DNA from 3 places in the Paenibacillus pedocola genome. Region 1 is predicted to be linked to each of the others. Evidence: riboswitches for the same ligand, from Rfam matches in the RefSeq annotation. Region 1 holds a riboswitch; each other region holds the start of a gene.

What was found. Region 1 has a riboswitch for cyclic di-GMP ahead of QU597_RS18810 (thiamine pyrophosphate-binding protein). Riboswitches for the same ligand answer to the same signal wherever they lie in the genome.
Region 2: it holds a riboswitch for cyclic di-GMP, as region 1 does, so the genes downstream of both, QU597_RS27505 (flagellar assembly protein A) here and QU597_RS18810 (thiamine pyrophosphate-binding protein) in region 1, are expected to answer to the same signal.
Region 3: it holds a riboswitch for cyclic di-GMP, as region 1 does, so the genes downstream of both, QU597_RS01900 (anti-repressor SinI family protein) here and QU597_RS18810 (thiamine pyrophosphate-binding protein) in region 1, are expected to answer to the same signal.

Annotation. Positions count from the first base shown of each region.
Region 1 is NZ_CP134223.1:4,227,611-4,238,219, forward strand. Features, by position in the region: gene QU597_RS18800 (helix-turn-helix transcriptional regulator) at 1-488, shown strand, start outside; gene QU597_RS18805 (methyl-accepting chemotaxis protein) at 594-1,844, shown strand; cyclic di-GMP riboswitch class I at 2,290-2,383, shown strand; gene QU597_RS18810 (thiamine pyrophosphate-binding protein) at 2,494-4,137, shown strand; gene QU597_RS18815 (carboxymuconolactone decarboxylase family protein) at 4,209-4,577, shown strand; gene QU597_RS18820 (hypothetical protein) at 4,794-5,138, shown strand; gene QU597_RS18825 (3-oxoacyl-[acyl-carrier-protein] synthase III C-terminal domain-containing protein) at 5,174-6,166, shown strand; gene glpK (glycerol kinase GlpK) at 6,287-7,780, opposite strand; gene QU597_RS18835 (ATP-binding protein) at 7,883-9,328, opposite strand; gene QU597_RS18840 (response regulator transcription factor) at 9,329-10,045, opposite strand; gene ccsA (cytochrome c biogenesis protein CcsA) at 10,131-10,609, opposite strand, start outside.
Region 2 is NZ_CP134223.1:6,195,669-6,206,277, reverse strand. Features, by position in the region: gene QU597_RS27535 (aldehyde dehydrogenase) at 1-136, opposite strand, end outside; gene QU597_RS27530 (Crp/Fnr family transcriptional regulator) at 169-876, opposite strand; gene hcp (hydroxylamine reductase) at 1,021-2,673, shown strand; gene QU597_RS27520 (aldo/keto reductase) at 2,764-3,738, opposite strand; gene QU597_RS27515 (LysR family transcriptional regulator) at 3,744-4,652, opposite strand; gene QU597_RS27510 (DMT family transporter) at 4,749-5,633, shown strand; gene QU597_RS27505 (flagellar assembly protein A) at 5,710-7,587, opposite strand; cyclic di-GMP riboswitch class I at 7,617-7,707, opposite strand; gene QU597_RS27500 (FUSC family protein) at 7,907-9,007, opposite strand; gene QU597_RS27495 (ABC transporter ATP-binding protein) at 9,314-10,429, shown strand; gene QU597_RS27490 (ABC transporter permease) at 10,419-10,609, shown strand, end outside.
Region 3 is NZ_CP134223.1:427,447-438,055, reverse strand. Features, by position in the region: gene sipW (signal peptidase I SipW) at 1-176, shown strand, start outside; gene QU597_RS01915 (TasA family protein) at 268-864, shown strand; gene QU597_RS01910 (TasA family protein) at 912-1,502, shown strand; gene QU597_RS01905 (helix-turn-helix domain-containing protein) at 1,678-2,007, shown strand; gene QU597_RS01900 (anti-repressor SinI family protein) at 2,098-2,244, opposite strand; cyclic di-GMP riboswitch class I at 2,278-2,363, opposite strand; gene QU597_RS01895 (2-oxoglutarate dehydrogenase E1 component) at 2,825-5,692, shown strand; gene odhB (2-oxoglutarate dehydrogenase complex dihydrolipoyllysine-residue succinyltransferase) at 5,748-7,061, shown strand; gene QU597_RS01885 (nucleotidyltransferase family protein) at 7,257-7,868, shown strand; gene QU597_RS01880 (methyl-accepting chemotaxis protein) at 7,813-9,330, opposite strand; gene QU597_RS01875 (NAD(P)/FAD-dependent oxidoreductase) at 9,549-10,609, opposite strand, start outside.

The DNA.
Region 1 (10,609 bases):
AATGCACGGTTAGGCTGATTTCTCCGCTCGGACTTGTGGCCAAACGCGGTGTCTGGTATGTCGTTGCCGAAACCAGCAATGGAATGAGGACCTACCGGGTTTCCAGAATCACCGATGCCCAAATCACCCGCGATATGTTTACCCGGCCGCAAGGATTTGAGCTGGCCCGCTATTGGGAGGAATCCACAGCCTCCTTCAAATCAGGGCTGCCCCGCTACCCTGCCACCTTGCTGATCTTGGAAACTGCACTAGCGTCTCTTCAGCAGGAACGGTATGTATCCGTCACAAGCATCGAGCCGTCCTTCAAAGCCGGCTGGCTGACAGTCCTTGCCGATTTCCAGACACTGGAATCCGCCTGCAAAATTATATTATCGTTAGGACAACATGCTCTGGTTACTGGGCCTCAGGAACTGATTGACAGTGTGATAACCAGCTTGCGGGAAACCATTACTTTATATGAAGAAAGAATGCAATACCCCCTTCTTTAGACATGCTTAATTGATGATTTATGTCAGTTCTTACAATAGACTGATCCCCCGTTAATCACCTATAATATTACAATACACACCATATTTTTTAGGGGGAACTTTATTATGAACTGGTTGACCAAGCTTCCGTTAAAACAGAGAATTGTTGCCGGTTGTTATCTTGTCGCTGCATTATTTGCTGTCCCGGTTTTAATCACAATGGTGATTATGGGCAAAATCATTCTCGGCATCGTGCTCGTTGCCGCATTGGCCGGCCTGACTTATCCTCTTGCGCGCTATGTTGAGAGAACGCTTACATCCTCTTTTGACGATATCTCCAATGTAACTCACACGATTGCAAAAGGTGACTTCACTCTTAGGGCAGACGAAAACGGATCGATGGGAGAGGTCAGCCGTTCCTTCAACACTATGATAGACAAGCTGAAGAAAATTCTGACAGAGGCTTCACAGATCACCCGCCATGTAATGGACGCCAGCAGAGGCATCGAGGATAAGAACCAGAACCTAAAAATAGTAATGGCACAGGTTGCTTCTTCTTCCAATGAACTGGCCCAGGGGGCGAATGAGATCTCCGTGGATATTGCAGATATGACGGATTCGATCAAGGATATTGAAATCAAAGTCTCCAACTATACAAGCTCTACCAAGGAAATGAATAAACGTTCTATACATACGCTTGAACTTGTCGAAAAAGGCAGGCTGTCCGTTGACACCCAGGCAGAAGGTATGCGCAAAAATATTGAAGCCACGAACAAGGTGGCCAGCACCATCGAGACGCTCTCACAAAATGCCCGCGGCATTTCGATGATTGCTAAGAGCATTACGGAAATCGCCGAACAGACCAATCTGCTGTCGCTTAACGCCTCGATTGAGGCTGCACGTGCGGGTGAGCATGGGCGCGGTTTCGCCGTTGTCGCTCAGGAAGTACGGAAGCTCGCTGAAGAGTCCACTTCCTCCACCAAAGAAGTCTTCGGTCTGGTCCGCAGCATTGAAGCCGATATCAAGCAGGCTGTGGAGAATATCGCAATCAATGAAGAAGTGGTTCAAGTACAGAATGAGATGATCGTCGAAACCGCACATATTTTCTCGCAAATTGTTCAAAGTGTCCAATACATAACCGAACAAATCGCTGCCTTCTCTGCGGAGAGTGACCTCATGCTGGAAAGTGCGCTCAAGATCTCCAGTGCCATTGAAAATATATCCGCGATCACCCAGCAGACTGCAGCCGGTACTGAAGAAGTATCCGCAGCCATGAACGAGCAGATTAACGCCTTGCAGTCCGTTGCCGAAGAGACCGATAAAATGACCCAAGCGGTCTTCCAGCTGCAAAAAACCATTCATATTTTCAAATTTTAGTTCACTTAATTTTACTGCTGCCGCTTACCTTAAGCGGCAGTTTTTTTGTGGCGTTACCCTCCGCATAATTTGATTTATTCATAGAAGTACTGACGATAATGCTTTTGCACTTCTCCTCTGCAGCTCCTCTTCTTCTTAATCATAACCAGTACTTCTCCCTTTAGGTCTTTTCCCCCATTTAATCTAATTCACCTCATGAATTTACAATTACTATATATAAATAGTTCAAATAGCCCATTTCTTTTTTAGTTTTGGAAGCTTGCCCCTATGTTCACTAAGCATTCAAGTAGTGGTTAGCATTTGCATTATCAGACATTTTTTTCATTATATATATCCTGAATAAAGTTCTGCAATTCGTCAATTTCTGATTTTTTCCGCAGAAAATATATTGACAAAGATAGAGTTGAAAATATATTGTAAAGTAAAATTATCCAATGAAAATTTAAACAATAATTGGCAAAATTCTCCGAAAGGGAATGACGCAAAGCCATGGATCTACAGTCTCATTTTATCGGGACCAGGACAGCCAGGTTGCCTAAGAGCCGGAACGTTTGAGATTCCTTACGTTCTAAATGACTATTTAAGCAACCGCCTGTACTCCCTGAGTACAGGTTTTCTATTTTCGCAAGATAAATACACAATGGATAGGGTGGAGCTTTTGAAAACAGTCGCAGATCATATGGCTGAGGCACTACGAAACCTCGGTGTAACACATTCCTTTGGTATCATCGGCAAATCTATATGTCCCGTTGTTCTCAAAATGGTTGATTACGGCATTGAGTTTATTCCAGGAAGACATGAATCAAGCTCCGGATTCGAAGCCGCCGGCTATGCTCTTAAAACCGGTAATCTCGGGGTAGCCTTCGGCACCTCGGGACCCGGCGGAACGAATCTACTTACTGCTGCAGCCCATGCCAAGGCAAATAACCTCCCTGTTCTGTTTATTACCGGACATCAGTCCATAAAGGAGCTGGGGATTCCCCAGTGCCAGGATTCCTCATCCTATCTGGCAGATCTGGCGGAGATGTTCAGACCCGCTACGCTATTCAGCAAGCTGGTAGAACGCGGCGATCATTTTAGTACCATTTTTAATCATGCTGTCTCTATCGCCCTAGGCGGTCAGCGCGGACCGGTCCACTTATGTCTCCCCTTTGATGTCCAGACCGAAAGGCTCGAAGAGTGCCGAATTGTGATTCCTGAACGCGAGTCACTCATCAGCATTGCTAATTTCGAGCGGGTAGTTTCCGCCATTAATAAGGCCTCTAATCCCCTTATTATCGCCGGTAAGGGCGTGAACCGTTCCGGTGCCCACCAGGAGCTTGCGCAGCTGGCTGAAACGTTCAATATTCCTGTGGTTACTTCTCCCGGGGGCAAGGGCGCCATTGCCTGGGATCACCCGCTGTATCACGGCCCGGTCGGTGTGGGTGGCTGCAGTCATGGTGATGATTTGCTGAATAGCAGCGACCTGTATATTGTACTTGGTTCTCGCCTCAGTGATATGACCATCTGTAATCTTAAGGCGGAGAATCACCCGGCTACCCTGATCCAATTCGATGTCGATCCTACTTATGTCGGTAAAATTCTGAACTCACAGACTATCCCGGTTAGCGGTGATGTACGTGACAATCTGGCTTACTATCTGGAGCATATCGATAGAGACACTATTAAAAAACATAAAACAAAAGCCGATGTTCATTATGCAGAAGAATTACCAGTACTGCCTAAACTTTCACTTGCTTCGGTAATGAGTACTTTTAGTGACATGATCCCATATAACAGTTTAGTTTTTGTGGATGATGGCAGCCATGGCTTTAATGCCGTGAAATGGTACAACGTGAAGAAACCCGGCAGCTTTATCTTCGATGCTTATTTTGCCTGCATGGGCAATGCCATCGGTATGGCTATAGGTGCTAAAGTTGCTGCGCCGGAAGAAACGGTATTCTGCATTACCGGTGACGGCTGCTTTATGATGCTTGGCGCCGAAATAAACACCGCAGTGTGCAAGAACATCCCGGTTATTTTTATCGTGGTCAACAACATGCAGCTGGACATGGCTCTAAAGGGTATGGAAAAAACAACCGGCAGAATCGATGGCACAATCTTCGAAGTTCCGATGGACGCAGTGAAATTCGCCGAATCACTCGGAGCGACCGGCTACAGATGCGAGACAGCTGACCAATTCTCTGCAGCCGTAAATGCTGCGGTAGAATCCAACCGGGTAGCTGTTATTGAGCTGCTGACCGACCGTGATGAAATGCCTCCAACGGCCCACCGCACCTTAAATCTCGACTAACCGGATTAATCGGCACAGCTCAACTTGTCATATTCTTTCGTGATGCTATCAAATTTCAGGAGGTATCTTCTGTGGAAAATACGGTTAACAGCGGTCTAAAGCACTTCTCCAATCTGTCCGGCGACTATGGCGCCAAAGCTCTGGCTCCGATTAAAGAGCATTTTCCGGAATTGGCTGAGTACATCATGGGTAATGCTTACGGCGACATTTTTCAGCGCACTACGATCGGTTCTGACTGGAAGGAAATTGCCGTCATTTCCTCTCTGATCACCATGGGGCAGTTTGAGCAATTAGGGGTTCATTATGTGATGGCGCTGCGAGTCGGTATGACCGTAGATCAGATCAAGGGGATTTTGCTACATCTGGTACCGTGCGTCGGTGCTCCGAGAGTCATTTCCGCCTTTAATGTCCTGCTTGCCACACTCGAAGAAATCCAATAAATTGATTTGTGGCACTTTAATGCATGATTCGACTTTTTTCTTGCACAATTGAGAATATTATGGTTATATTAAGGCAAATTATCCCATTACCTAAAGTTTGTTGTCGAAAACCGGCTTAAAACTTCTAGTTTTTGGATATATAAAAAAGCCGACCAATGCTGGCCGGCTCATATTTTGCAGAAGACACACACATTCAATTTTGGGAGAGATGAGCACATGGGTAAATTTATTTTGAAAACCGATTCTGTTAACAAGATCATTAATGTCGAATTAGAAGGTACCTTCTCCAATGAGGACGGCCTTAAATCGATTCAAGCTTATCAGCAGACGGTCAATCCGATCACACCCTCTGAATATGCTCTGCAGATCGACTGCAGAAAGCTAAATGTTACTGCTCCAGATGTTGTGCCGCTGTTGGAAGGCTGCTTCATCATGTTCAAAGCAGACGGTTTCGAAAAAGTAAGCCTGACCCTTGAAAACAATCCGATCCTCAAAATGCAGCTCGCCCGTCTTGGCCGCAAAGCAGGACTAGAAAACCTGGAAATCACTTCGATCGTTTAAGAGCATCACTCCACTAACTTTACAGGAGGGCTACCATGGCCGGAATACGTATTAAGGATATTGATATCTATCATCCAAGTAAAAAGATTGATAATGACTTTTTCATACAGCATTTTGACGAAAAAGGTATAGATATCCGCGGACTCCTGACAGCTCTGGGCCGTGAGAGCCGCTATAGTATTGACAACGAGGAAGAGAATTCTCTGACTATGGCTTTTGAGGCAGCAAGCAATGTACTGGACAAGACGGGCCTTACCGGTGCTGACATTGATCTTATCGCTTATGCCAGCCAGACTCCTGAATATATCTTTCCTACGAACTCGCTGATGATTCACCGGCTGATCGGCGGCGCTTCCCACACTATTTGTATCGACAGCAATGCGAACTGCGCCGGTATGACCGCTTCAGTGGAACAGGTAAGCCGCCAGATGATGGCTAACCCGAGAATCCGCCGGGCACTGGTTATCGGCTCGGACCATGTGGCTCCGCATGCCGACAGGAATGATCCGGTCTACTACGCCAACTTCGGAGACGCTGCTGCCGCAGTGATCCTCGAGCGTGATGAGAATTCCGTTGGCTTCATCGATTCCATATACCAGACAGACACCTGCGTCTACGGCAATTCGATGTTCCCTGCAGAAGGCATGGCGAATCTTGGCCGCCGAGGGGTAGGCAAAGGAGAGTTCAACGTAAAGTTCATTCCTTTTGACGACTCCATTTGTGTGGATGCAGCCTCCGAGTCTATCAATACACTCCTGAGTGATAACGGGATCGCTCCTGAAACCATTAAAGCGGCATGCTTCTCCCAGTTATCCCTGCCGAATATTCGTGCCGTATCTGACAAGACCGGTATCGGCAGCGACGCAGCCGTCTATATCGGCGATGAATTCGGCTATACTTCGACGAGCAGCCCTTTTGTCGCTCTTCATAAAGCGGTGACTACCGGCAAGATTGAGCGGGGTGACAAGGTTCTTTTCTGGACAGTCGGCGCCGGCTGGCAGAACGTAGCCTTTGTGATGGAATACTAAGCACTCATTCATTGAACTAACTAAAAAGCAACCTGAAGGCTAGCTATACTAGCCTTCAGGTTGCTTTTTGATTAAGTCAGAATTATAGACCAGCGTAATGCATTTTCAGTCGCAATACTGCTAACCCCGGCCTTCATGCTTCTCCCAGCCCATCGTCCGTGACACAGCATCCTTCCAGGCGTCATAGCGGCGTTCCCGCTCTTCTTCACCCATCCGGGGCAAGAAGTCCTTCTCGGCCTTATTGAAGCTCTCCAGCTGTTCCCTAGACCATATCCCGGAGGTTAGCCCTGCCAACAGTGCAGCCCCGAGCGCTGTCGTCTCAGCGTAGGTCGTGCGGGTCACCTCACTGCCGAGAATATCAGCCTGAAACTGCATCAGCAGGTCGTTGCGTACAGCACCGCCGTCTACACGCAGTCCCGTCAGCGGCATGCCGGCATCTTTCTCCATAGCGCCGATAACATCGCGCGATTGGAAGGCCAGCGATTCCAGAGTCGCCCGGACCAGATGGCCAGCTGTTGTGCCCCGGGTCAGCCCAAACACAGCTCCACGGGCATACATATCCCAATAGGGGGCTCCAAGGCCGGTAAAGGCAGGAACGACCACAACGCCTTCACTGTCCACAACTTCAGCAGCCTTGTGCTCCGAATCTGACGGCCCTTCGATCAATCCCAGTCCTTCATGCAGCCATTGTACGGCTGCTCCGGCTACAAACACACTGCCCTCCAGCGCATAATACAGTTCATCCCCCATCCCCCAGGCAACAGTGGTCAGCAGACCATGCTTGGAGGCAACGGGCTCAGTTCCTGTGTTCATCAGAATAAAGCAGCCTGTTCCGTATGTGTTTTTGGCACTGCCTGCCTCCAGGCAGGTATGACCGAATAATGCAGCCTGCTGATCGCCTAGCACAGAACAGATAGGAATCTCCGCACCCAACCACCGGGCCTCAGCTGTACCGAAATCGCCGCCGGACATCCGCACCTCAGGCAGCATGAGGCGGGGAATCCGCAGCTGTTCGATAAGCTGCTCGTCCCATCTACGCTCATGCAGATTGAACAGCATGGTCCGTGAAGCATTCGTAACGTCTGTAGCGTGCACAGCGCCTCCTGTGAGCTTCCAGATAAGCCAGCTGTCAATTGTCCCTGCCAGCAGCTCTCCCCGCTCAGCACGTTCCCTGGAACCTGTCACATGATCTAAAATCCAGGCCAGCTTGGTAGCCGAGAAATAGGCATCCACGACCAGACCTGTCTTGCGGGCAATCTCAGCGGCCAGGCCTTGACGTTTGATCTCTTCACACTGCTCTGCCGTTCGCCGGTCCTGCCACACGATGGCCGGATAAATCGGCTCTCCTGTGGCCTTGTCCCAAATCAGTGCGGTTTCGCGCTGATTGGTGATGCCGATACAGGATATTTCTTCAGCCGTTATTCCGCTTGTCTGAATCGCATCTCTGGCCGCTGAGAGCTGACTCTCCCAGATTTGCTCCGGATCATGCTCCACCCACCCGGGGCAGGGAAAGGACTGCTTAATCTCATATTGCCCCTGGGAAACCATTCCCGCCTGCTGATTAAAAAGGATGGCCCGAGAGCTGGTGGTGCCTTGGTCCAATGATAAAATCATGACTAGATGCCTCCTATACGTTCCACGATGAACAAGATTAAAGTTGTCCTTTCAACAAAAAGCACCTCTGCAGTCAGAGGCGCCGTCAGTCTTGGTCTGAATTTACTGTTTTTCGACAGGAAGTCTTAGCGTAAAGGTCGTGCCTTCGCCAAGTTTACTGGTGGCAAAAATCTGCCCGTGATGCGACTCGACGATATTTTTAACAATCGCCAGCCCCAGCCCGGTGCCTCCGGATTCTCCGCGTACCCGCGCCTTGTCGGCTTTGTAGAAACGTTCGAAGATAAAGGGCAGATCCTCCGGATGAATTCCTGCGCCTTCATCCCGGATCGCTATCTCCAGATAGCGGCGCCCTTCTAGTACCGCAGAACCGGTGATGATTGAGATATGTTTGTCCGCAGGGGTATGCCGGAAGGCATTATCCAGCAGATTGGTCAAAACCTGTTCCAGCTTATCTACATCCGCCGATTTAAGCAGCAGAGCACTTTCTGTCTTATGGAGCTCAAGAATGATGTCCCGCTCCTTAGCACGCACGGAGAATTTGCGGTAGATCCGCTCGAGCAGTTCGTCCATATCCACCTGTGTTTTATTCATATCCGTATGCCCCGCTTCCATCCGGGCAAGATCCAGCAGGTCTTTAACCAGCCGGCCCATCCGCAGCGATTCATCATGAATAACCTGCACAAGCTCACTGCTCTCCTCCGGCGAGGAGGCCATACCGTCCAGCAGTGCTTCGCTGTAACCCTGCATCATCGAAAGCGGTGTGCGAATTTCATGCGAGACATTCGCTACAAAGTCGCGGAGCATTTTCTCAAGCCTTACTTCTTCCGTTACATCGCGCAGCACAGCTACAGCACCACGGAGATTCCCCTCCGAATACAGCGGAGCCATATGAACGGACCACACGCCTTGCCGGACATGCACATTGGAGCGCTGGTCTCCTCCCTGGCTCAATGTACTAAAGAAGAGCGGCCGGAGCGGAAGAGGGACTGCTCCTGCAGCTCCGACATGCAGATCCTGCTCAGCATCGCTATCTTCCTCAAGGTCCTGCTCCAGATCCCCCCAGGCCTCCAGCAGCTTCTGTCCATGCGGATTCGTGAGTATGATCTGTCCTTCAATATCAAAAGTAATCACGGCGTCGGTCATACTGCGCAGAACACTGGACAGATGCCCCTTCTCGTGATTGAGACTGCGGATATTCTCCTCCAGCTCTTCAGCCATGTGATTGAATGAGGTGGCCAGCTGGCCGATTTCGTCGCTGGTCCGAAGCGTCAGCCTCGTGCCGTATTCGCCGCGGCGGATATTGTTGGCCGCTTCAATCACCTGCTGCATGGGCTGGGTAATCTTCGTAAACAGGAACAACGCAAAAAACGTTGTCAATGAAAACCCGATCATACAGGTATACATAAATAAACGCTTGATCGCCCCGGAATTGGCGAAATTGCTGTCGATATAAGGCAGCAGGAACAGCCCCAGTGTAATGAGCACGACGGCAACAAGGCAGATGATCGTAACCCACAGCTTGCCGACAAGGCTTCTCCAGAAGTTCACTTATTTAGGTACCTCGAGCTTGTAGCCTACTCCCCATACCGTGGTGATCATTGCTGCCGATTCCGGTGATACTTTATTCAGTTTCTCACGAAGCCGTTTGACATGCGTGTCCACCGTACGTAAATCTCCGAAAAACTCATAATTCCAGACATCCTTAAGCAGTTCCTCACGGGAGAAAACTTTGTCCGGCGAGATTGCCAAATAATGAAGCAGCTCATATTCCTTCGGAGTCAGACTCACTTCCTGGCCGCCTGCCGTTACGCGGTGCGCATCATGCTCAATAATGAGATGAGGGAATACAATATTGTTGCTGGAATTGCTCTCTTTCGATAAAAACGCTGTAGCCGAAGAGCGGCGCATAATCGCCTTGACCCGGTAGATCACTTCACGCGGACTGAATGGCTTAACGACATAGTCATCTGCACCCATCTCAAAGCCCTGCACCCGGTTAATCTCTTCACCCTTGGCAGTCAGCATCAGGACCGGAGTCGATTTGACGCCTCTGAGTCTCGTCAGCACTTCGATCCCGTCGATACCCGGCAGCATAACATCGAGCAGGATGAGGCCGTAATCATTAGCCGTTGCTTTGCGCAAAGCGATTTCGCCATCTTCCGCCTCGTCAATTTCGTAGCCTTCTTTTTCAAGATACATTTTCAGCAGGCGGCGAATACGTTCTTCGTCATCCACCACCAGAATTCTATTCAAATGCTCTGCCATTAACAACAACCCCTTCATCAAATACAGTTGAACGTTACCCTAGTACGTACTAGATTCCTGTGCTGCAACTGCGAATACCGTATACTCAGTCTGTCCCCGCATAAGAATGAAGCCCGGCGATGACCAGATTTACACCTACAAGGGTAAACATTACAACCAAAAAACCCAATACGGCGAGCCATGCGGACTTGCGTCCCTGCCACCCGCGGGCCAGCCGCAAATGGAGATATGCGCTGTAGAACAGCCAGGTAACAAGCGCCCAGACCTCCTTGGGGTCCCAGCCCCAAAACCGGCCCCAGGCAACCTGAGCCCAGATCATTGCAAAGATCAATGCCCCCAGCGTAAAAATCGGAAAGCCGATGGCAATCGCCCTGTACGTAATTTCATCAAGATCATTCTCGTCAATTCCGTCCAGTACCGGATGAATAGCCTTGCCCAGCGGTTTGCGCATAGCAAGACGAAGAATTCCATATAGAATGAGACCGGAAAGCAGTGACCAAATAACGGTATTGAACTTTCGTCCGGCATTAACGCCATTCATCCATGAGGGTGCTTCGAACAGCG
Region 2 (10,609 bases), 2.0 Mb from region 1:
CGTGCCTGCGGATGGCGTCTCCCAGCTTCTGCAGCTGACGGAGCCGGAACGCCGTCTCCTTGGTCACCCCGCTGTCAAAAAATTGTCTATGCTCGGCCAGCATAAGGCTGGTATCTTGCTCGCTAATTTCAGGCATAACTGAACCCTCCAATGGGATGAAACGAATGGTTATTTCTCTTTGCCGGAATCAGCACTGTCGGTGCGGATGTAGTCATTCATAGCCTCACGGTTCAGCAGGGAAATCCGGCTGCCTTTGAACTCAATCCAGCCGATGTCGCGCAAATAGCCCATTTCACGGGACAGTGAAGGACGCGCAGTATTTAAATGCTCTGCCCACTCCTTGCGGCTGAATGGCAGGGAGATGACCTCTGAAGCCTGCTGCATCGCCTGCTCCAGCAAAAAGTAAATCATCCGCCGCCGCAGCGGACCTGCGGACAGCATCTCGATTTTGCGGTTCACGAGCACCAGCCGTTCAGACAGATTCTCAATGAAGCGGGTCAGCATGTCTGTATCTGTGGTGAACAGCCTCAGCAGCTCCTGCTTACCTATAAACATGATAGAGCAGGGGCCGGTAGCCGTGGCGGTAGCCGGGACTATATTTTCTCTGCGGAACAGTACGGCTTCCCCGATGGTCTGCCCGACATTTAAATGGGCGATAGTTACGCTGCTGCCGGTGGGATGAGTCTTCTGAACCTCGACCCGCCCGGAGAGGATGATTCCGATCCGGTCCGCAGTGTCGCCCTCGGCGAAGATTAGCATGTTCTTCTGGTAGGAAGAAATGGAGTACAGCATCTTTTGCAGCAGAGCTTCAATCTCTTCTACAGACTTGCCCCGGAACAGCAGACAGGACTGCAGTACAGCAGGGTCCGGCTTCATCGATTTCCTCCAAATTTAAATTTATTCGGTAACATCCGTTACCGATTGTATGGCGAAAGTCTACTACAATAAATAGTAACTGTAAAGGCAGATGAACAGTCTCTGCCCTGTGTAACGATACCCATTTAAAGGAGTGAAGGTGCAATGAGCAGCATGTTTTGTTTTCAATGTCAGGAGGCGGCCAAAGGAACGGGCTGTACTATCCAGGGAGTATGCGGGAAGACGAGTGAAGTTGCCAATCTTCAGGATCTGATGATCTACACACTGAAAGGCATTTCCATCTTTGCACGGAGAGGCCGGGAATTAGGCATTACTGACTCCGTCACAGATAAGTTCATTATAGAAAGTATGTTTGCTACGATAACCAATGCCAACTTTGTCCCGGAAGCTTTTATTGACAGAATAAGAACGGGGCTTACCTTGCGTGACCAGTGGAGCAGCAGGCTGAAGGAGGCTGGAGCGGCGGTACCTCTCGCGAATCATGATGCCGCACTCTGGACAGCGGATACAGAAGAGGACCTGCTGGCCAAGTCGGAAACGGTAGGCGTTCTGTCGACGGAGAATGAGGATGTCCGTTCCCTTCGCGAGCTGCTGACTTATGGACTGAAGGGAATGGCGGCCTACATGGAGCATGCTGCAGTGCTGGGCTTTGCGGATACAGGCGCCCATGCTTTTATGGAAAAAGGGCTGGCTTCAGTTCTGGATGACAGTCTGAGCGCTGATGAGCTGACTGCACTTGTGCTGGAATGCGGCAAGTTCGGCGTTGATGTGATGGCTCTGCTCGACCAGGCGAATACAACCACTTACGGCAACCCGGAAATCACCAAAGTGAACATCGGCGTAGGACAGAATCCGGGAATTCTGATCAGCGGACATGACCTGAAGGATATGGAAGAGCTGCTGAAGCAGACAGAGGGAACTGGAGTAGATGTGTATACGCACAGTGAGATGCTGCCGGCTCACTATTATCCGGCCTTCAAGAAGTATAGCCACTTTGTAGGCAATTACGGCAATGCCTGGTGGAAGCAGAATGAGGAATTTGCCAGCTTCAACGGTCCGATTCTGATGACTACGAACTGCATTGTGCCGCCTAAGGACAGCTATATTGACCGGTTATACACGACAGGCAACACCGGCTTCCCGGGAGTGCAGCATATTCCGGCGGATGAGCATGGAGTGAAGGATTTCTCCGCGATTATTGCGCAGGCGAAGGGCTGTGAAGCTCCGACTGAGATTGAAACTGGAGAGATTGTCGGCGGGTTTGCCCACGCAGCGGTTATGAATGTGGCCGATCAGGTGGTAGAAGCTGTCCAGAGCGGGGCCATTAAGCAATTCTTCGTGATGGCAGGCTGCGACGGCCGGATGAAGAGCCGCAATTACTACACTGACTTTGCTGCTGAACTGCCGGGGGATACTGTCATTCTTACCGCAGGCTGTGCGAAGTACAAATACAACAAGCTTGCGCTCGGCGATATCGGCGGAATTCCGCGTGTGCTGGACGCCGGACAATGCAATGATTCCTATTCCCTTGTGGTCATTGCCCTGAAGCTGAAGGAAGTGTTCGGACTGGACGATATCAACGACCTGCCGATTGCCTACAATATTGCCTGGTATGAGCAAAAAGCGGTCATCGTGCTGCTTGCGCTGCTGCACCTGGGTGTCAAAAACATTCATCTCGGCCCGACGCTGCCGGCCTTCCTCTCGCCGAATGTGGCTAAAGTGCTGGTTGATAACTTCGGAATCGGCGGTATTACAACGGTCGAGGAAGATATGGAGCGGTTCATCGCAGCCGTATAAATAAGCAATGCTGTTCTATTAAAAAAGCCTATAGCTCCAGCCCGCCGATAACCGGCAGGAAGGAGCTATAGGCTTCTTGGCGTTCTGCAATTACGGCAGACGGTAGACTGCGAACGGCTCGCCGCTGCGGAACGGGCGGCTGGCTTCTTCCAGCTTGTCCAGGGTCTCCGCGTCCAGCTCAAGAGCGGTGCTCTGCAGATTCTGCTGCACCTGCTCCACCCGTGTAGCCCCTACGATAACCGTGGATACAGCGGGCCTGCTCATCAGCCAGGCTAAGGACAAGGCTGTGGGCGAGGTTCCGAGGTCTGCGGCGATCCGGCTGACTTCATTACCCAGTGCAATCCGCTCAGGGGTAAGGAAGCGGGTAAAGTTCGGATCGGTCTCGGCCCGTGACCCGGCCGGTGCAGTGCCACTGCTGCTGTATTTGCCGGTCAGTATGCCCCCGGCCAGCGGGAAATAAGGGATGATCCCCAGTCCCTGATCCAGACAGAGCGGGAGCAGCTCGTTCTCGGGAGTCCGGTCGGCCAGCGAATAGCTGCACTGAATCGAGCTGTATTGGACCAGATTCCGCGCTGCGCTGATCCCCAGCGCCTTCATCAGTTCCCAGGCCGCGTAATTAGAAGCGCCGATATAACGGACCTTTCCCGCAGATACCATATCGTCCAGAGTGCGCAGCGTTTCCTCCAGCGGAGTATACGGATCGAAGGTATGGATCTGATACAGATCCACATAATCCGTCTTCAGGCGGCGCAGGCTGCCTTCCAGCTCCAGCATCAGGTGATGGCGGGAGGAGCCGCTCCCATTTGGGCCTTCGGCCCGCGGCAGACCTGCCTTGGTGGCCAGAACTGCGCGATCCCTCCTGCCTTCCAGAGCCAGGCCGATGATTCTTTCCGATTCGGTACCGGCATAAATATTGGCGGTATCAATGAAGTTGATCCCCTGATCCAGTGCGGTATGGATGATAACAATCGAGGTCTGCTGATCAGCACGTTTGCCAAAAGCATTCGTTCCAAGGCCCAGTGCCGATACCTGCAGCCCGCTGTTTCCCAGACGGTTGGTCTTCATAGTGCTCACTCCTTTACAGTGTTTGTAGCAGGACTTAGATTTCCGGCTTCCGCAAATAATTCGAGCGCAGTATCAATGAGCAATCTGACGGCGATGGACGCTTCCTCCAGCGAATGGACAGCAAGATGGACATCCCGGTAAGCATCAGGGAAAAGCTCCCGGATGATCACATCATCAGGCGGCGCGAGCAGCGACAGCTGGGACAGCACGCCTACGGCCAGACCCTCCTGGATCATGTTCAGCGCTGTATTGTAGCTGTTGACAACATATTTCACGTTCAGCTCACTGCCGGCCCTCTTGAATAAATCAAGCACTGGAGGCTCATAGCCCGCTCTGCAGATCATCATCGGCTCGTGCTCCAGGTCTTTCACATCAATGACCTGATGTTGCCCCAGCGGATGGCCGCCGGGCAGCACCGCATACAGCTTCTCCCGAAAAAGCGGAAGGGTCTCAAACTCCTCATGCGGCGGAATAATCAGCCCGACATCAATCTGGCGCGTTTCCAGCCATTCCTTCACCTCGGCCACCGAGCCTTCATGGACGGAGATTTCAATCCCCGGATATCTGCTCTTAATCGAGCGGATCATTTTGGGCACAAAGTAAGCGGCCGCCACCGGAAAGGCTCCGATCCGGATCAGCCCCTTCTCCAGTCCTTTCTCCGCGGCAATCTCCTGCTCGACCTTATTGAACCCGCTGAGAATTTCCCGGAAAAGAATCAGGACACGTTTGCCCACCTCTGTGAGCATCAGCCCGCTGCGGCGGTCGCGGAGCAGCAGCTTGACGTCCATTTCCGTTTCGAGGGCGGAAATAGCGCGGCTGACCGCCGGCTGGGTCATATTCAGCTCCAGGCCGGCTTTGGTGAAGCTTCCGGTTTCGGCAATTTTGACAAACAGGCGAATTTGATTGTTGTTCATATCGGATTTGTTATGCCCCTCATGATTATAATTCATTTCAATTATGACTGGGATTATTGTATCATTTGGAATGAAAATGAAACAAGAGGTGAATAAATGTCCGGACGTAATAAAACGATAGCTCTGCTTACTTTTTTGGTGATTGTCTGGGGGATCAACTGGCCCCTGTCCAAAATCGCCTTATCCTATGCTCCGCCGCTCCTGTTTGCCGGCATCCGGACGGTGATTGCCGGTATCATCCTGATCTTCGCTGCCCTGCCGAAATGGAAGCAGCTTCAGTTCAGGCGGCTGTGGCCGGTCTATCTGACATCGGCGATACTCAGTATCGTCTTTTATTACGGCTTCCAGACGATAGGCCTCCAGTATGTGCCTTCCGGTCTGTTCTCGGCCATTGTGTTTCTGCAGCCGGTGCTGCTGGGCATCTTTGCCTGGATCTGGCTAGGGGAGAGCATGTACGGGCTGAAAATATTCGGCCTGCTGCTCGGCTTTCTGGGGGTAGCCGCACTAAGCATCGGCGGGTTTAACGGAAGCATTTCTCCTGTCGGCGTTCTGCTTGCGCTGGCCAGCGCACTCAGCTGGGCATTTGCCACCATCTATACGAAACGGAATGCGGCCCGGGTAGATATGCTGTGGATGACGGCGATGCAGATCATGATCGGCGGAGTGATCCTGCTGTCAGCCGGTTCAGCCATAGAAAGCTGGTCAGCAATCACCTGGAACAGTGCTTTTATTGTTAACACACTGTTCATTGCGGTGTTCGTCATCGCGCTCGGCTGGATGGTGTACTTTAAGCTGATCAATGAAGGGGAGGCCGGTAAGGTCGGTTCGTTTACCTTCCTGATCCCGCTGATCTCCATCGGCTCAAGCGTAGTGCTGCTGCATGAGCAGATTACGCCCAATCTGATTGTGGGTATGCTCTTGATCGTGGGCAGCATTATTCTGGTGAATGTTAAGCTGGGGCGGACCGCCCGGATAAAATAAGAAGAGCCTGCCGGATGCTGCATGAGGTCCGGCAGGCTTTTTAACTGGGCTGAAAACTGTATGTAAGCAGTTTGCACTATCTTTGATTACCCGTCCGCAGATTCTGGGCTGTGAATACCGCATTCTCCAGCAAATCATCAATCTCTGTGGTATATTCGCCAATGCTCAAGCGGGTAGCGGAAATCCGGCGGGCACTAATTGTACTCCCTGCTGTAAGCACCGATTGCTGGCCGGCTTCTGCACCGGCGCTCTGTAAGGTGATAGCTCCACCCGCTTCGACTATGGATCCGCTGCATACCGATTGTTCCATGAGGAATTGAACATTCCCGGATGCCCGCAGCGTGCAGTTCCTGACGCCTTCTTTATGTATATAGAGGTCTCCGCCGGCTTGGAGCATGCAGCCTTCCGCTTCTGCAACATCAATCCGGGCATTCTCCTCCTGCAGGCCTTCAATCCGCTCACAAAACGCCTCAAGCAGCTTCAACAACGTCCCAATCACGGCATCCGTTATGAAGTCGGTGAACTGCCCCGGGTGCAGGAAGACCTCCAGCATATGTTTAATTTGCTCTGTATCCATAGGACAGGCTGACTCATTGTTTAAAAGCAGCTTCTGAAGCCCGGTGAGCAGACCCGGTATATGGCTGCATTTACTCTCCAGCAGCAGCATAACTACCAGTCCGTATTTCACTGCCTGCTGGCGTGACTGAAGATTCTGCTCCAGCAGCCTGGCTGCTTTTCTCAGTGCTGTTATTTCCTCAATCAGGTGAGCGGGTTGCAGGTGCAGCCGCCCTTGTCTCGCTCCGTAACAGCCGGAATATAATTGGCAGTCTGTTACCTTTCCCCGGATTACAATGCTGCCTGTGGCGGCAATCACAGCACCCTGGACATCGCCGTATATGTAGACATTGCCTAAAGCCTCAATGATGGATTGGTCCCTGACTCCTTCCGGTGCAACCACATCCCCTGCGAACATAAAGGCTCCGTCTGCTGTGTCCATGCCCCCTGGCATAATATAGGCAGACGGGAAATCAATACTCACCAGCGGTGTGCCGATGCCTGTGATCCGGGGTCTTCCTTCACGCAGTGCGATAATTTCTCCGTCTGGTAGCAGCGAGGTATCGGCGGCGTGCATCAGGCGGATATCTTCCGGCTGGGGTGACGGCAGAATGCCGCCATACACGTCAAAGCCGGGCAATCCTTCCCGCGGAGGCAATTTGCGGGCAAGCACTTCTCCCGGCTGGACAGACGCAATCCCCGGATAACCCAGATAATTCATAGGGTCGGGAGCTTCCGAACTGCTGAATTCTTCGGTCATATCCGGATGCAGCAAGAGCTCCAGCCGGCCGTTGGTACCGGGAACCGGGGTTTTGCCCACAGCAATGCAGACCGGAAGATAGGTCGGATTATTCAATTCGGCGTAAAGGGCAGGGATGTTGAGATTAGGGATGAAGGAGCTCTTCGGAAAGCCGGCCAGAATCTGATCTACAGTCAGCTTAGACAGCAGCAGATCATAGTCCGGCTCCGCCCGGACAGAGACTTCGGCGGAGGCGGGGCAATTCACAAGCTTCCAGGAGTACTTCTCCACACGGTAGAGGGTAAAGTAGGCTCTGAGCTTATCCTCGGAAATAGTAATCTGGTATTGCGGCTTCTCGCTGATCTCCCAGCTCAAATGATTGGCTGAAGTGACCCTGGTAGGTTCAGTTACCTTCCCGCCGTCTATCTTCAGGACGACAGGGTGAACAGCAGAAATCAGGGCAGCCTTGCCGCCTCGTAAAGGGGGGGTGATGAAAATCTGATCATTCTGTACAATGATTATTCCATCCTTATCTTCATTTCCGCCCATTCCGCTGACCGGATAGGACGGGGTAGAGGACTCCATGGGGAAAGTAGTGCTAAAGGCCGGCATTGTTTTATTGAACACATGCCGGGAATGGTCAAGGGTGCGCTGCGGCATAGGTATAACCTCGCTTTTCGTATTATCAAACCGGCAGCCTGGCAGCCATGAATGCACAGCGGCATTGTTAGGCCCATTGCTTTGCGTCCCGCCCTTTCAGGCAGTTTGCCTTTATACATGAAACATGATAAATACTCAGCATGAGGTCATTTGATGAAGTGTTCGACAATAAAATGATCATAACTGGTACTATAGTACTGAATTTCGACAAATTCTTTAAACAATCCTAATTTTATTCCTAGATGAGCAGGTTTTCAACTGTAATTTCACCTGAAATATATAAGATTTTGCATCAGCAAAAAAAAGGACACTCCCAAGCTTAAAGCTTGTGGGAGAGTCCATTATTTACAAGATGAATACCGCGCGCTGCTTCGGTTCTTGCCGGCAGAGGTGCGGCTGAAACTGCCGCATAATCGGCCTGTTCGATGACCTCCAGCACCCGGTTGAGGTGAGAGAAGACAGCACCGAGGTCGCGGATAGCCGTCAGCGGGCATATTCCCTGCAGCTCGGAGAACCAGGCCAGCTGCAGATCACGGGCATGCCGGAGCGACTCCTGCAGTGAGCGCTGGACTTCGGCGTCCGACAATGTCTTGGTCCCGTACAGGGCGATGCAGTCGGCAGTTGCGCCGGCAACCTCCACCATCCAGTCTGCGGCAGCATAATGCGCGGGCAGCAGAGAGAGCTCGTCGGCAATCTCTTTGACGTAGAAGTGAACCTTCTGCAGATGGGCCGTAGCCTGCGTCAACCCGCGCAGTCCGCTGCGGCAGGGGTAGTGCGATAAGGTGAATTGCATTTCATGGCGCAGCCGGACACTCTTCGCGAGCAGTTCCCCGGAGCGGGTCAGCGCCTTCTGGGCTTTTGCTGCGTCTCTGCCGCCAGTGGCCATCCCGCTCAGGGAATCCGCCAGCAGCAGGCTTCCTTCGAGTGCCAGGCTTTTCACCTTGACGAACCCTTTGGGCGGGACGATAATCATATTGATCAATAAGGCAATCAGTACGCCGATCAGGGTCTCGGCAACCCTCCACACAATATAGTGATCATGGTAGAAGGTAAGCGCGAGAACAGAGGTCACGCCAACCTGTGAGACAGCCTGAATATTAATCCGGCACGCGGTGGCAATACCGATACCCAGCAGCAGGATCAGCAGGATCGAGAGAATACCGATATCCAGGAAGCGGCCGACAATCAGGCTGACCGTTCCGCCGAGCACAATGCCCAGCAGGCGGTAGAGGCCTTTTTCAAGCGAGGCTTTAACTGTTCCTTGGGTGATCAGAATAGCTGCAAGCGGGGCAAAATATAAGTAATGGTCACCGTACAGACTATGAACTGCCACCCAGGAGAGCGATGCAGCCAGAGTGATCCGTATCATATAAAGGGATAATCCAAATTTCTCAAGGCGGTCTTGTAACCCCTCGTTCATTTCAGTCATCTTCTTTCATAAAAAGAGGAATTTTCAAAGTATTTTCAGACGGTTTCATTATAGCACCTCATACGCAGCGTAAAGGGGGCTATTTTTTACGAACTTGTTAAGATTCTGCAGGGCTATAAGCGTTGTTAGCTATCGCATATATGGGATACATCCTATATCATATATGATATGAAATGCTGTCGAAGCGGAGGGACAGAATTGTCGCCTAGGCAGTGCTGAGCCCGTCAAGGCCGATTGTGCGCTGTTAGATGAGGGTAAAAAGGTTTGTAATACATAAGGTAAGGGAGGTCGTTAGCTATCGCTACCCCGGAAGGCACTATTATTTCTTTTGACCAGGTTACTAAGCAATATGATGATGAGGAGGCCGTGTTAAAAGGTGTCAGCTTCGAAATCGAACGCGGTAAATTCTATACACTGCTGGGACCGTCCGGCTGCGGCAAGACGACCATTCTGCGTCTGATCGCCGGTTTTGCCGAACCGACTGAAGGCTCTATTTATCTAAACGGTAAAATGATCAACCACATTCCCGCCAATGAGCGTCAGGTAAACACGGTGTTTCAGGATTATGCCCTGTTTCCCCACCTGAACGTATTCGAGAATGTGGCTTTCGGACTGCGCATTAAGAAGCTTAAAAAGGATGTCATTACCCAAAAGGTGCAGGAAGCGCTCCGGTTCGTCAACCTTGTCGGCTACGAACAGCGTGCGATCAACGAAATGTCCGGCGGACAAAGACAGCGTGTAGCGATTGCCCGCGCAATCGTCAACGAGCCGCAGGTGCTGCTGCTGGACGAGCCGTTGTCCGCGCTAGACCTGAAGCTGCGTACGGAGATGCAGTATATCCTGCGGGAAATGCAGCAGCGGCTCGGCATCACGTTTATCTTCGTTACCCATGACCAGGAAGAAGCGCTGGCGATGTCAGACTGGATCTTTGTCATGAACAAAGGGAAAATCGAGCAGAGCGGTACGCCGAACGATATTTACGATGAGCCGATCAACCGTTTCGTCGCCGATTTCATTGGAGAGTCGAATATCGTACCCGGTGTTATGATTGAGGATTATCTGGTGGAATGGGGCGGCCAACGTTTTGAATGCGTGGATGCGGGGCTTAAGCCGAATGAATCGGTCGAAATCGTGATCCGTCCGGAGGATCTGGAAATAGCCGCGCTTGAGCAGGGCAAGCTGAAGGTGCGCGTCGATTCCCAGCTCTTCCGGGGAGTACACTACGAGATCAGCTGCTATGATGAATCCGGCCATGAATGGCTGGTGCACTCCACTCGCAAGGCTGAGGTGGGCAGCGAGATCGGGCTCTATTTTGATCCGGAAGCGATTCATGTGATGCGTTTTGGTGAAACGGAGGAAGAATTCGACAGACGTCTGGAAGCTTACGGCGAGGTGGAGAGCCATGAACAATAAGGGCCGGTCGTATTATCTTATCCCTTATTACTTATGGATTGCCCTGTTTGTTATCGCGCCGGTGCTGCTGGTCATTTACTATTCCCTGTTTGATCTGGACGGGCATCTGACGCTGGACAATTATGTGAATTTCTTTACGCCGGTATATATGAGAATGATGCTGAACTCCTTCTGGTATGC
Region 3 (10,609 bases), 2.7 Mb from region 1:
TGGGGTACGCGATGAATTTCGCGGTTTCGAAGGCAGGCAGTGTCATGCTGATGATCATACCGGGTCTCCTGCTGCTGCTCTATGCACTCTATACCTCCTGGAAGGCCGTTTCCGCACTTGAAAAGAAAAGCGCCGCAGCCGCGCCGGCAGGCCCCGAAACCATGCCGCTTCAATAACTGATTGTTATCTCCCGTTTACGAAACGCGGAGTCACAATAATTAAAGGTACACCTGTTGCCAAAAAGATCTATGAGAGAGGGATGAACAAATGAATATTAAAAAAACACTGGGTCTCGGCGTTGCTTCCGCAGCGCTTGGCCTGACACTTGTCGGCGGAGGCACTTTCGCTTACTTTAGCGATTCCGCCCAGAGCACAGCTGCATTTAACAACGGAACTCTTAGCCTCACCTCTGACCCTGCTGTCATTGTTGATCTCAGCAATCTGAAGCCTGGCGATCTGATCACCAGAGATTTCAAACTGAAAAATGACGGCTCCCTCGACATTCCCAAGGTCTTGCTGAAGACTTCATCCGCAGTGACGGACACGAACAACAACAACGGCAGCCATAATCTGAAGGATGATATTATCGTTACTTTCCTGAATAACAACGACAAAAAACAGCCGGAGGTTCTTATCATTTCGCTCGCCGATCTGGAGAGCCAGAGCCCGGATCTCGTAGCCAGAAAAATACTGGGTACGCTGCTTGGAGGGGAAAAATCAGGCATTAAAGCGGGTACCGAGGATAAGCTCACCGTTCAATTTGCCTTCAAAGAAAACTTCCAGCCGCAAAACTATTACCAAGGCGATAAGCTGAAGCTTACCTGGAACTTCGAAGCCAGCCAGGGAGCCGGCGAATTCAAGTAAACCCTGCTATTCAATAATAAAAACATAACCGAGGAGGAATTTATATTATGGGTATCAAAAAAACACTGGGTCTGGGTATTGCATCGGCGGCACTGGGATTGTCTTTAATCGGAGGAGGAACGTTCGCTTACTTCAGCGATACTGCGCAGAGCACAGCTACCTTCGCAGCAGGAACACTGGATCTGAATACCAGCCCGTCGGAAATCGTTAACCTCAGCAACCTCAAGCCTGGTGACATCGCCGTCCGTAACTTCACTCTGCAAAACAGCGGCTCACTCGATATCAAGGAGCTGAAACTGGCTAGCGCTTACACGGTAACCGATGCCGGTACGAATAACGCGGGACAGGATCTGGGTGACCATTTCAAAGTCAAACTTCTCAAGGATACTTATGTCAGCGGCGACATCACCAATTTTGTCATCGGGGAAATCTCCCTGAAGGATCTGAAAAATACGGCTAACTATGATTTGATCAGCACCGGCGCTCTGCCTGGCGGTATCACAGCCGGACAATCCAAGGTCTTCAAGGTAGCCTTCGTCTTTGTAGACAACGGTCAGGATCAGAACGTATTCCAGGGAGATAAACTGGACCTTACCTGGACCTTCAATGCTAAACAAGGTTTAGGAGAACTTAAATAGTCGAGGTAAGCTTACCAAAAAGGCATATCCTTCCCTAACCCGGGCTGGATATGCCTTTTTTATAGACGGGACCTCAGCTGATGACGATCAAACAATGATTTTTGTCCGCTATGAGAAAATTTGCTATACTGATAACAAAAAGTAACGGAGGGGCGTTTTAATCGTGCCAGATAATATGGGAAGTCGTATCCACCATCTCCGTTTGGAAAAGGGTTTGTCTTTATCTGAGCTGGCGGACAAGGCTGACGTGGCGAAATCATACCTAAGCAATGTGGAAAGAAATATTCAATCCAACCCCTCTATCCAATTCATCGAAAAGATCGCCGATGCGCTTCAGGTATCTATTCATGCACTGCTGTATGGCGAACCCCTGGAATCACAGGAGGCTTCACTCGACGGAGAATGGTTCCGGCTCGTACAGGAAGCTATGGCTTCAGGGATAAGTAAACGGGAATTCAAGGAATTTCTGGATTATCAGAAATGGCGGCTGGAGCAGAAGGATTAAGTGACGCTCCCCTTCCCGGCCATACAGAAAAGGGCACAGCATCTCTTTCGCTGTGCCCTTTTCTGTATGTATCGTCCGGTCAGCCCCATCTCACATTACCTGCAACGTTTTTTCACTTAAAAACTGGCGGATCTCATCCACCTTGAGGCCGGCCTTCTTAGCCGACATCATCAAATATACCCATTCTAAATCCAGATCAACTGCCTGCAGTTCCCCATCATTCCCCTGGTTGGACATATCCAAGAAATCTCCTCCTAAGATTTTGCGTCCCCAGGCAGTCCGGCCGTCGTAGTATTTCTACATTAGACCCGAGACTTTGTGTCCCTGCCTTTCGGCGAGGTTTACCCTTTACTGGATCCTTCACATGAAAGGATCTGGCTAGAATTCATGAAACCGTTATCCGCAATAACATTATATAATGCCTTGCTCAAAAAATGTGTCGCTTTGTGGAAATTTTAAATGAAAAGAATTTGAAAAAAGCAGCTTGAATTTGTAATAATTTGTGTAACTCAAATAGGCATTCACTCCATTCTACCCCTTAGGACCTAAACGGATATGAAACTATTTTCCTAGATATTTATTAAACCATATACCCATTTTTTAGAATTTTAAACACTAAAAAAACATATGATCGTTCCGCATCAATTGTAGGCTGAATCATGCCGTTTTGCGAACGGAATAGATCAAAGTATGAATTGATTAGCCGCCCCTAAAGTAGCACAATAGGATAAGGAATGAAACCGCAAACATCGTAGCTCCACCTAACGCCGGTGCTGTTTGGGCGCATGTGGGGTTCATCCGTTAGGAGGATGTATTCATGGCAGCCAAAGGACCTTATAATGAATCCGTTTGGAGCAATTATTACGGACCGAATTTGGGTTATATTCAAGAGAAATATGAGCAGTTCGTTAATGATCCATCTTCAGTAGAACCTAACTACCGCGATCTTTTTACCACCTCCGGCCCTCCTCCACTGGATCCGGATACGACCCAGGTACCGCAGCCTTCCGTATCAGGAGATGCAGAGTGGCTGAAAAAGGCTGTAAGAGCCTCGAAGCTGATCGCTAATATTCGCATACATGGCCATCGGGCCGCCAACATTGATCCGCTGGACCGGGGGGAGAACCCTATGGCCCAGTGGCTGGATTATAAAACCTATGATTTGACCCGTGAAGATCTGATGGCGTTGCCTGCTTCGCTGATCTGGGAGAACGCTCCGGGAGATGTCAAGACCGCATGGGATGCCGTTCAGCGCATGCTTCAGGCCTATACCCGGACTATCGCCTATGAATTCGGGCATGTGCATGACGAGAAGGAGCTGCGCTGGCTGAACAGTCAGGCGGAATCCACAAGCTCCCCTGCTCCCCTGAACAACAGTGAACGTAAGGAGCTGCTGAACCGGCTGATTCAGGTGGAACAGTTCGAGACCTTCCTGCACAAAACCTTTGTCGGCCAGAAACGCTTCAGCCTGGAAGGCAATGACGCCCTGGTACCGATGCTGGATGAAGTCGTGCGTGCGGCCGCCCATGACGGTGCAGAGCATATCCTGATGGGGATGGCTCACCGCGGACGCCTGAATGTATTGGCTCACATTCTGGGCAAACCGTATGATATTATTTTCTCAGAGTTCCATCACTCCCCGAATAAAGAGCTGTTTCCATCCGAAGGTTCCATGGGCATCAACTACGGCTGGACCGGCGATGTGAAGTACCATCTTGGTGCAGACCGTGCAGTAAGACAGGGAGAAACCGTGCGTACGCGGATCACGCTGGCCAACAACCCGAGCCATTTGGAATTCGTGAATCCCGTGGTTGAAGGCTTCACCCGTGCTGCCCAGGAGGACCGGAGCACACCGGGATTGCCGAAGCTGGACACGAGTAAAGCTATGGCTGTTCTTATGCACGGGGATGCCGCTTTCCCGGGTGAGGGTATCGTTGCGGAAACACTTAATATCGGCAAATTGAAAGGTTATCAGAATGGCGGCACCCTGCATATTATCGTCAATAACCGGATTGGCTTTACGACGGAAAGCGAGGATTCCAGATCTACCCACTATGCCAGCGACCTGGCTAAGGGCTATGAAATTCCGATTGTGCATGTCAACGCCGATGATCCGGAAGCCTGTATCTCAGCCGTCCGTCTGGCAAGTAGCTACCGCAATCTGTTCAAAAAGGATTTCGTAATTGACCTGATCGGCTACCGCCGTCATGGCCATAATGAGATGGACGACCCTGATACCACTCAGCCGATTGTCTACAGTAAAGTCCGGAATCACCCGACGGTCTACAAAGTGTACGCCGAACGGCTGCAGAGCGAGAAAATTATTTCGGCGGAAGATGTGCAGCGGATGAATGCTGAGGCAGAAAGCGTACTGCAGGCAGCCTTTGAGTCTATGAAAGAAGGCAAGCACAAAAATGCAGAGTCCAAAACGGCAGTGGCGCTTGATGTGGAATCCAAGGCTCCGCGCACTACAGCAGTTCCGCTCAGCAGCCTGCAGGAGATCAACCAGGAGCTGTTGACTGCACCCCGCGGCTTCAAGGTATATCCGAAGCTGGAGCGGATTCTCCAGCGGCGCAAGGATGCCCTCAAGGATGGAGAGCGGGTAGATTGGGCGTTGGCCGAAACGCTGGCTTTCGCGACCATCCTGAAGGACGGTACCCCGATCCGCCTCAGCGGACAGGATTCACAGCGCGGCACATTTGCCCACCGCCACCTTGTACTGCATGACAGCGAGACAGGGGCCCTCTTCTCTCCGCTGCATCAGCTCACATCCTCTTCCGCTTCCTTCGGGGTATACAACAGCCCGCTCTCGGAAGCATCGGTGCTGGGCTATGAGTATGGCTATAATGTGTTCGCCCCGGAGACCTTCGTACTCTGGGAAGCCCAGTACGGTGATTTCGCCAATGCCGCGCAGGTCATTATTGATCAGTTCATCTCCGCCGGACGGGCCAAATGGACACAGCGCAGCAATCTGGCTATCCTGCTCCCTCATGGCTATGAAGGACAGGGGCCGGAGCATTCCAGCGGCCGTCTGGAACGGTTTTTGCAGCTCTCTGCCGAAGAGAACTGGACCGTAGCGAACTTGACCACTGCTGCGCAGTATTTCCATCTGCTGCGCCGCCAAGCGGCTCTGTGCGGGCAGCCTGACGCCAAGCCGCTGGTAATCATGGCACCGAAGAGTCTGATCCGCAACACACGCAGCACCTCTCCCGGATCCGAGCTTGCCTCCGGAGGCTTCCAGGCTGTATTGCCGGAGCCGCTGCTGGGCAGTAAGCCCGCCGAGGTGAAACGCCTGGTGGTCTGCAGCGGCAAGGTAGCCATTGATCTGCAAACTGAGCTTGAAGCCGCGGGAGACCGGGATTGGTCCTGGCTCCATATCCTCCGGCTGGAGCAGCTCTACCCGTTCCCGGAACGGGAGCTGGCGGCCCACCTGAACTCCTTCCGCTCGCTGCAGGAGATTATCTGGGTACAGGAAGAGCCGAAGAACATGGGTGCCTGGAGTTATACCGAGCCACGGCTGCGGAATATCGCCCCTCAGAATGTCTCGGTACAGTATATCGGCCGTCCGGAACGCTCCAGTCCGGCCAGCGGTTATGCCGATGTTCACAGCTTCGAACAGCGTCGCATCGTTACGGAAGCCCTAAAATCGAACTCGCAAGTACAAGCGCCTGTGCCGTCCTCCTAATCCGGGGACGGTGTCACGATAATGAAAACTATTAAGTTTGGGGAGGTATCGGCCTGTGTCCGAAATTAAAGTACCCGATCTGGGCGAATCGATTTCCGAAGGAACGATCTACAAATGGCTGGTAAAGGAAGGCGACACCGTCGGTCAGGGCGATGTGCTGGCCGAGCTTGAAACTGACAAGGTCAATCTTGAGATCAGTGCCGAGGAGGATGGCGTCATCTCCGCCATCCTCCGCCAGGCTGGCGAGAACGTCGCCGTAGGCGAGGCGATCGGCGTGATCGGCAGCGCCGGCGAAGCCGCTGCACCGCAGGCCGCCGGGGGCAGCCAGCCCGAGGCGGCGCCTGCAGCCAGCAGCGCAAGTCCCGCTGCTGCGCCAGCGGCAGCGGAGGCTCCGGCCGCCGCTGCCCAGGCACCAGCCGCTCCCGAAGGCGCGGCTGCCGGCACTGCGGCCCTGGCTTCGCCGGGGGCGCGCAAGCTGGCCCGGGAGCGGGGCATCGACCTCGGCGAGGTCAGTGCCCGCGACCCCATCGGCCGGATTGGCCAGGCCGATGTGAACGGCCATGGCGCAGCCGGCCAGGGGGCCGCTGCGCCGTCCGCTCCGGCGCCGCAGGCTGCACCTGCGGCAGCGAAGCCCGCTGCGGCTAATGCAGCGCCGCAGCAGGACGGCAAGGCCGTGGAGCGCAAGCGCATGTCGCGCAGACGGCTGACGATTGCCAGCCGCCTGGTTGAAGCGCAGCAGACCGCGGCCATGCTGACCACCTTCAACGAGGTGGACATGACCGCCATCCTCGACATCCGCAAACGGCGCAAGGATGCCTTCAAAGAGAAGCATGATGTCGGACTCGGCTTCATGTCCTTCTTCACCAAGGCTGTCATCGGTGCGCTCAAAGCCTATCCGCTGCTGAATGCAGAGATTGACGGCGAGGAGCTGCTGATTAAGAAATTCTATGATATCGGCATCGCTGTATCCGCCAAGGAAGGACTGGTTGTGCCGGTTGTCCGTGATGCGGACCGGCTCAGCTTCCCGGAAATCGAGCGGCAGATCGGCGAACTGGCCGCCAAGGCCCGCGCTAACACGCTCAGTCTTCCGGAATTGCAGGGCGGTACCTTTACGATTACAAACGGCGGCGTATTCGGCTCCCTGCTCTCTACACCGATCCTGAATACCCCGCAGGTCGGCATTCTCGGCATGCACAAGATCCAGCTGCGTCCGATCGCGCTGGATGAGGAAAGAACCGTCAACCGGCCGATGATGTATATCGCCCTATCCTACGATCACCGGATCGTGGACGGTTCAGAGGCGGTAAGCTTCCTCGTCAAGGTTAAGGAATTGCTGGAAGATCCGGAAGCGCTGCTGCTGGAGGGGTAACCCCGCTTCAGGAGTCCGCTACCCATCACCAGTCCAATGATATATTAAGAGGGATACGAAGACAGCAGCATCGTCCTCGTATCCCTCTTTTTTAGGCTTCATGACTTTGAGCTCATTAGCAATCTGCCCATTGTTCCCTTAAAATGAACTTGGAGCTTTCAGAGAGCCCTTTTAATGTTACGGAGGTGCATCCGGTTGCGGATACATGATGAAGAAGAGCTGCTGCGTCTAGTTGCCGAAGACCGCTGGATGATGGATATTCTGGCAGCTGCCAGGGATCTGGGGTTGCCGGATTGCTGGGTCTGCGCCGGATTTGTGCGCTCTAAAGTGTGGGATGTCCAGCATGACTTTACCAGCAGAACACCTTTGGGGGATGTGGATGTAATATATTACGACCCTGCCGATATTCGGGAGGAAATAGAGAAAGCCTGGGAAGCCCGGCTGCGGGAGGCCGATCCATCGGTCCCCTGGTCGGTCAAAAACCAGGCGAGAATGCATGTTGTTAACGATCTGGAGCCCTATACATCGGCCACAGACGGCATGTCAAAATTTCCTGAAACGGCGACTGCCCTGGGTCTTGCACTTACCGGACAGGGCGAGGTTATCTTATCTGCGCCACACGGGGTCAGAGATGTACTTGACCTGATCGTGAGACCCTCCCCACTGTTCAACGCCAACCCCCGGCTTCATCCTGTCTACGAAGAACGGATAGCCAAAAAGAACTGGCAGGGAGTCTGGAATCAGCTGCAGGTTATACTGCCAGGTCAATTCCCACTACACCCACTGTCTCCCCCTGCCCGTTCTTAATGGCCCGGGACAAAGTGATACAGGAGCGTTTGGTAATCGCCGATACATACGGCCGGGAGACATATTCACCTTCGCTCATCGCCCCGTTCCACCAGTCGCGGCGTTTGGCGTTCATCAGTCCGGCCGCCGGCTCGGAGTAGATAAAAGTGCCGTCCGTGCGGTTGGACCAGATCGCCTGGACATCTGGCACCCTTTTCATGCAGGCAGTGAGTACATTGCCATGGCTGACAGCATCCGGTGCACACAGCTCCTGCTTCGCTGAAATTTCCTGCAGCAGGCTCTGCATTTCCTGCAGCCGGGCAGCGTACTGGCTCATTTCAACAGCCTCCCGTCCGGCTATCTGGTTCACCGACTGCTGCAAAGCCTGCGACTCGCCAAGCAGACTGGCGCTGATCTCATTCAGCTGTCCAATTTGCGAACGCTGCCGTGTTACCTGCTCCAGCGTCAGGTCTACACCGGCAATGGTCTCATTCACAATGGCCACCGCACCGCTCAGCTCCCCTGTCACTATTCCGATCAGCCCGCTCTGCCGCGAGGCGGCGGTAACGGTATCGGCAACGGCGGTCCCTACCTCTTCGATTCTTGCCGACATATCGGACAGCCGCAGCTTCACAGCCGCTACTTCATTCACCCCATGGGAGACAGCATTCTGCTCTTTAGTTACTGACTCCAGCACCTGCCGGACCCCGTTATTGATATCCGACAGCACAGCTGAAGACCGTTCCACCGAGCTTCGGCTCTGATCAGCCAGCTGCCTGATGCGGCCGGCAACCACGGCAAATCCCCGTCCCTGCTCCCCGGCCCGTGCCGCTTCAATCGAGGCATTCAACGCCAGCAGCGAGGTCTCATTCACAATCCCGACAATCAGGGAATTAATCTCCTCTACCAGGGCAAGATGACCGCTCAGTGCGGTGAACTTGTTCAGCATATCCGCGCTCTGCTCCTGTAATTCCGCCATCACCGCATCCGTGTTCCGGAGGGAGCCGAGCATGCCCGTCATCTCTTGACGGGCATCCAGCATATTTGCCCCCAGCCGTTCGGTCAGTTCCTTAATATGTGCGGTTACATCCGCCACTCCGCCCATTGTCGCAAAGGCGCCTTCGATATTAGCCTTAGCCTCAGTGCTGCGGGTCTGCAGGTCTACTTCATAGGCATGTGAATAATCGGCTGTCTGCTGCAGCCCTTCCGTATGGCGGCTGATTTCCTCAAGCGCCCCGTGCAGCCTGTCCGAGGTAACGACAATTTCATTGCTGAGACTTTCGACTTGGTCCCGGGTTTGCTTCAGAAACTCCTCCCTCTGTAGTCCCCTACGGTAAGCATTCCATGCGAACCCGCCGAGTGCCGCCATCAACACCAGGAACACCAGCTTATGGACCCAAAGCATATCAATCCATAACCCATACAGACCAACCAGCAGCAGCAACAGTGTGACTAGGACATTCTTACTCCGGCGAACTGACATTTCCGACTTCCACTCCAATCATGTTATGTATTCTAACATTATATCAACAGAGTTAAATAAAGGAAATACTTTCATTGATAAAGTCTTATGCCTTAAGTCCCATACAATAAACCGCTGTCACTTTAATCAGCAATGATTAGATCCCTTCACGAAAAAGAGCCATCTCCTAGTGCAAACACTTTGCACTAAGAGACAGCCCGCTTTATTGTATCTATATTTTAGGCAGTAACGGCTGCCCGCTCCAGGATCCCCCGCGCGATCCAGACTCCGGCTGCACCCGCCTGAGCCAGTCCCCGGGTTACACCTGCTCCGTCCCCGCCGCAGTAGAGCCCGGAGATTTCCGTCTCCAGCCTGTCTGTCAGCTTCGGCCGGGCGGAATAGAACTTCGCTTCCACGCCGTAGAACAGCGTGTGTTCCGACGCGATGCCCGGCGTTACCTTTTCCAGTGCCTCTACCATTTCAATCAGGCTCTTCATGGTGATGTACGGCAGGACCAGGCCCAGATCGCCTGGTACCGCCTCTTTCAGCGTAGGCTCGAGGAACCCTTCCTTGATCCGCGTCTCTGTAGAACGGCGTCCGCGCAGGATGTCGCCATATTTCTGTACAATTACGCCGCCGCTGGACAAATCATTGGCCCGTTTGCAAATTTCCCGGGCGTATTCATTCGGCTTATCAAAAGGCTCTGTAAAGGTATGTGACACCAGCAGGGCAAAGTTCGTATTTTTTGAGCCAAGCTTCGGATCTTTATACGAGTGGCCGTTCGCCGCCATCACCCCGCTGTGATTTTCTACAACAACATGACCGGAAGGGTTGCTGCAGAACGTGCGGACACGGGTACCTACCGACGTATTGAAAATAAATTTGCCTTCATACAGGTGTTCATTAATCTCACGCATTACCACATCAGACGTCTCAACCCTTACGCCTACATCGACCTGATTATTGTACATTTTCAGCCGGCGCTTCTTCAGCACCTCGGTCATCCAGGCAGAGCCGTCACGGCCGGGGGCAATCATCACGTGATCCGCCTCGTAGCTATCACCGTTTTTGAGTATAATTCCCGTAATCCGGTGGGAGCCGTCCTCCTTAACAGTAACAATATCCTGAACCTCGGTCTTGAATAACATATCAATGCGTGTTTTCAAATATTCATAGATCGATTTAAGAATCTCCAGGTTCTGCTCCGTGCCGAGATGCCGCACCTGCGCCCGCAAGAGCTTGAGTCCGGCGGCGTATCCGCGCTGCTCAATATTACGGATGCTGTCCGTGGTCGGGTCGG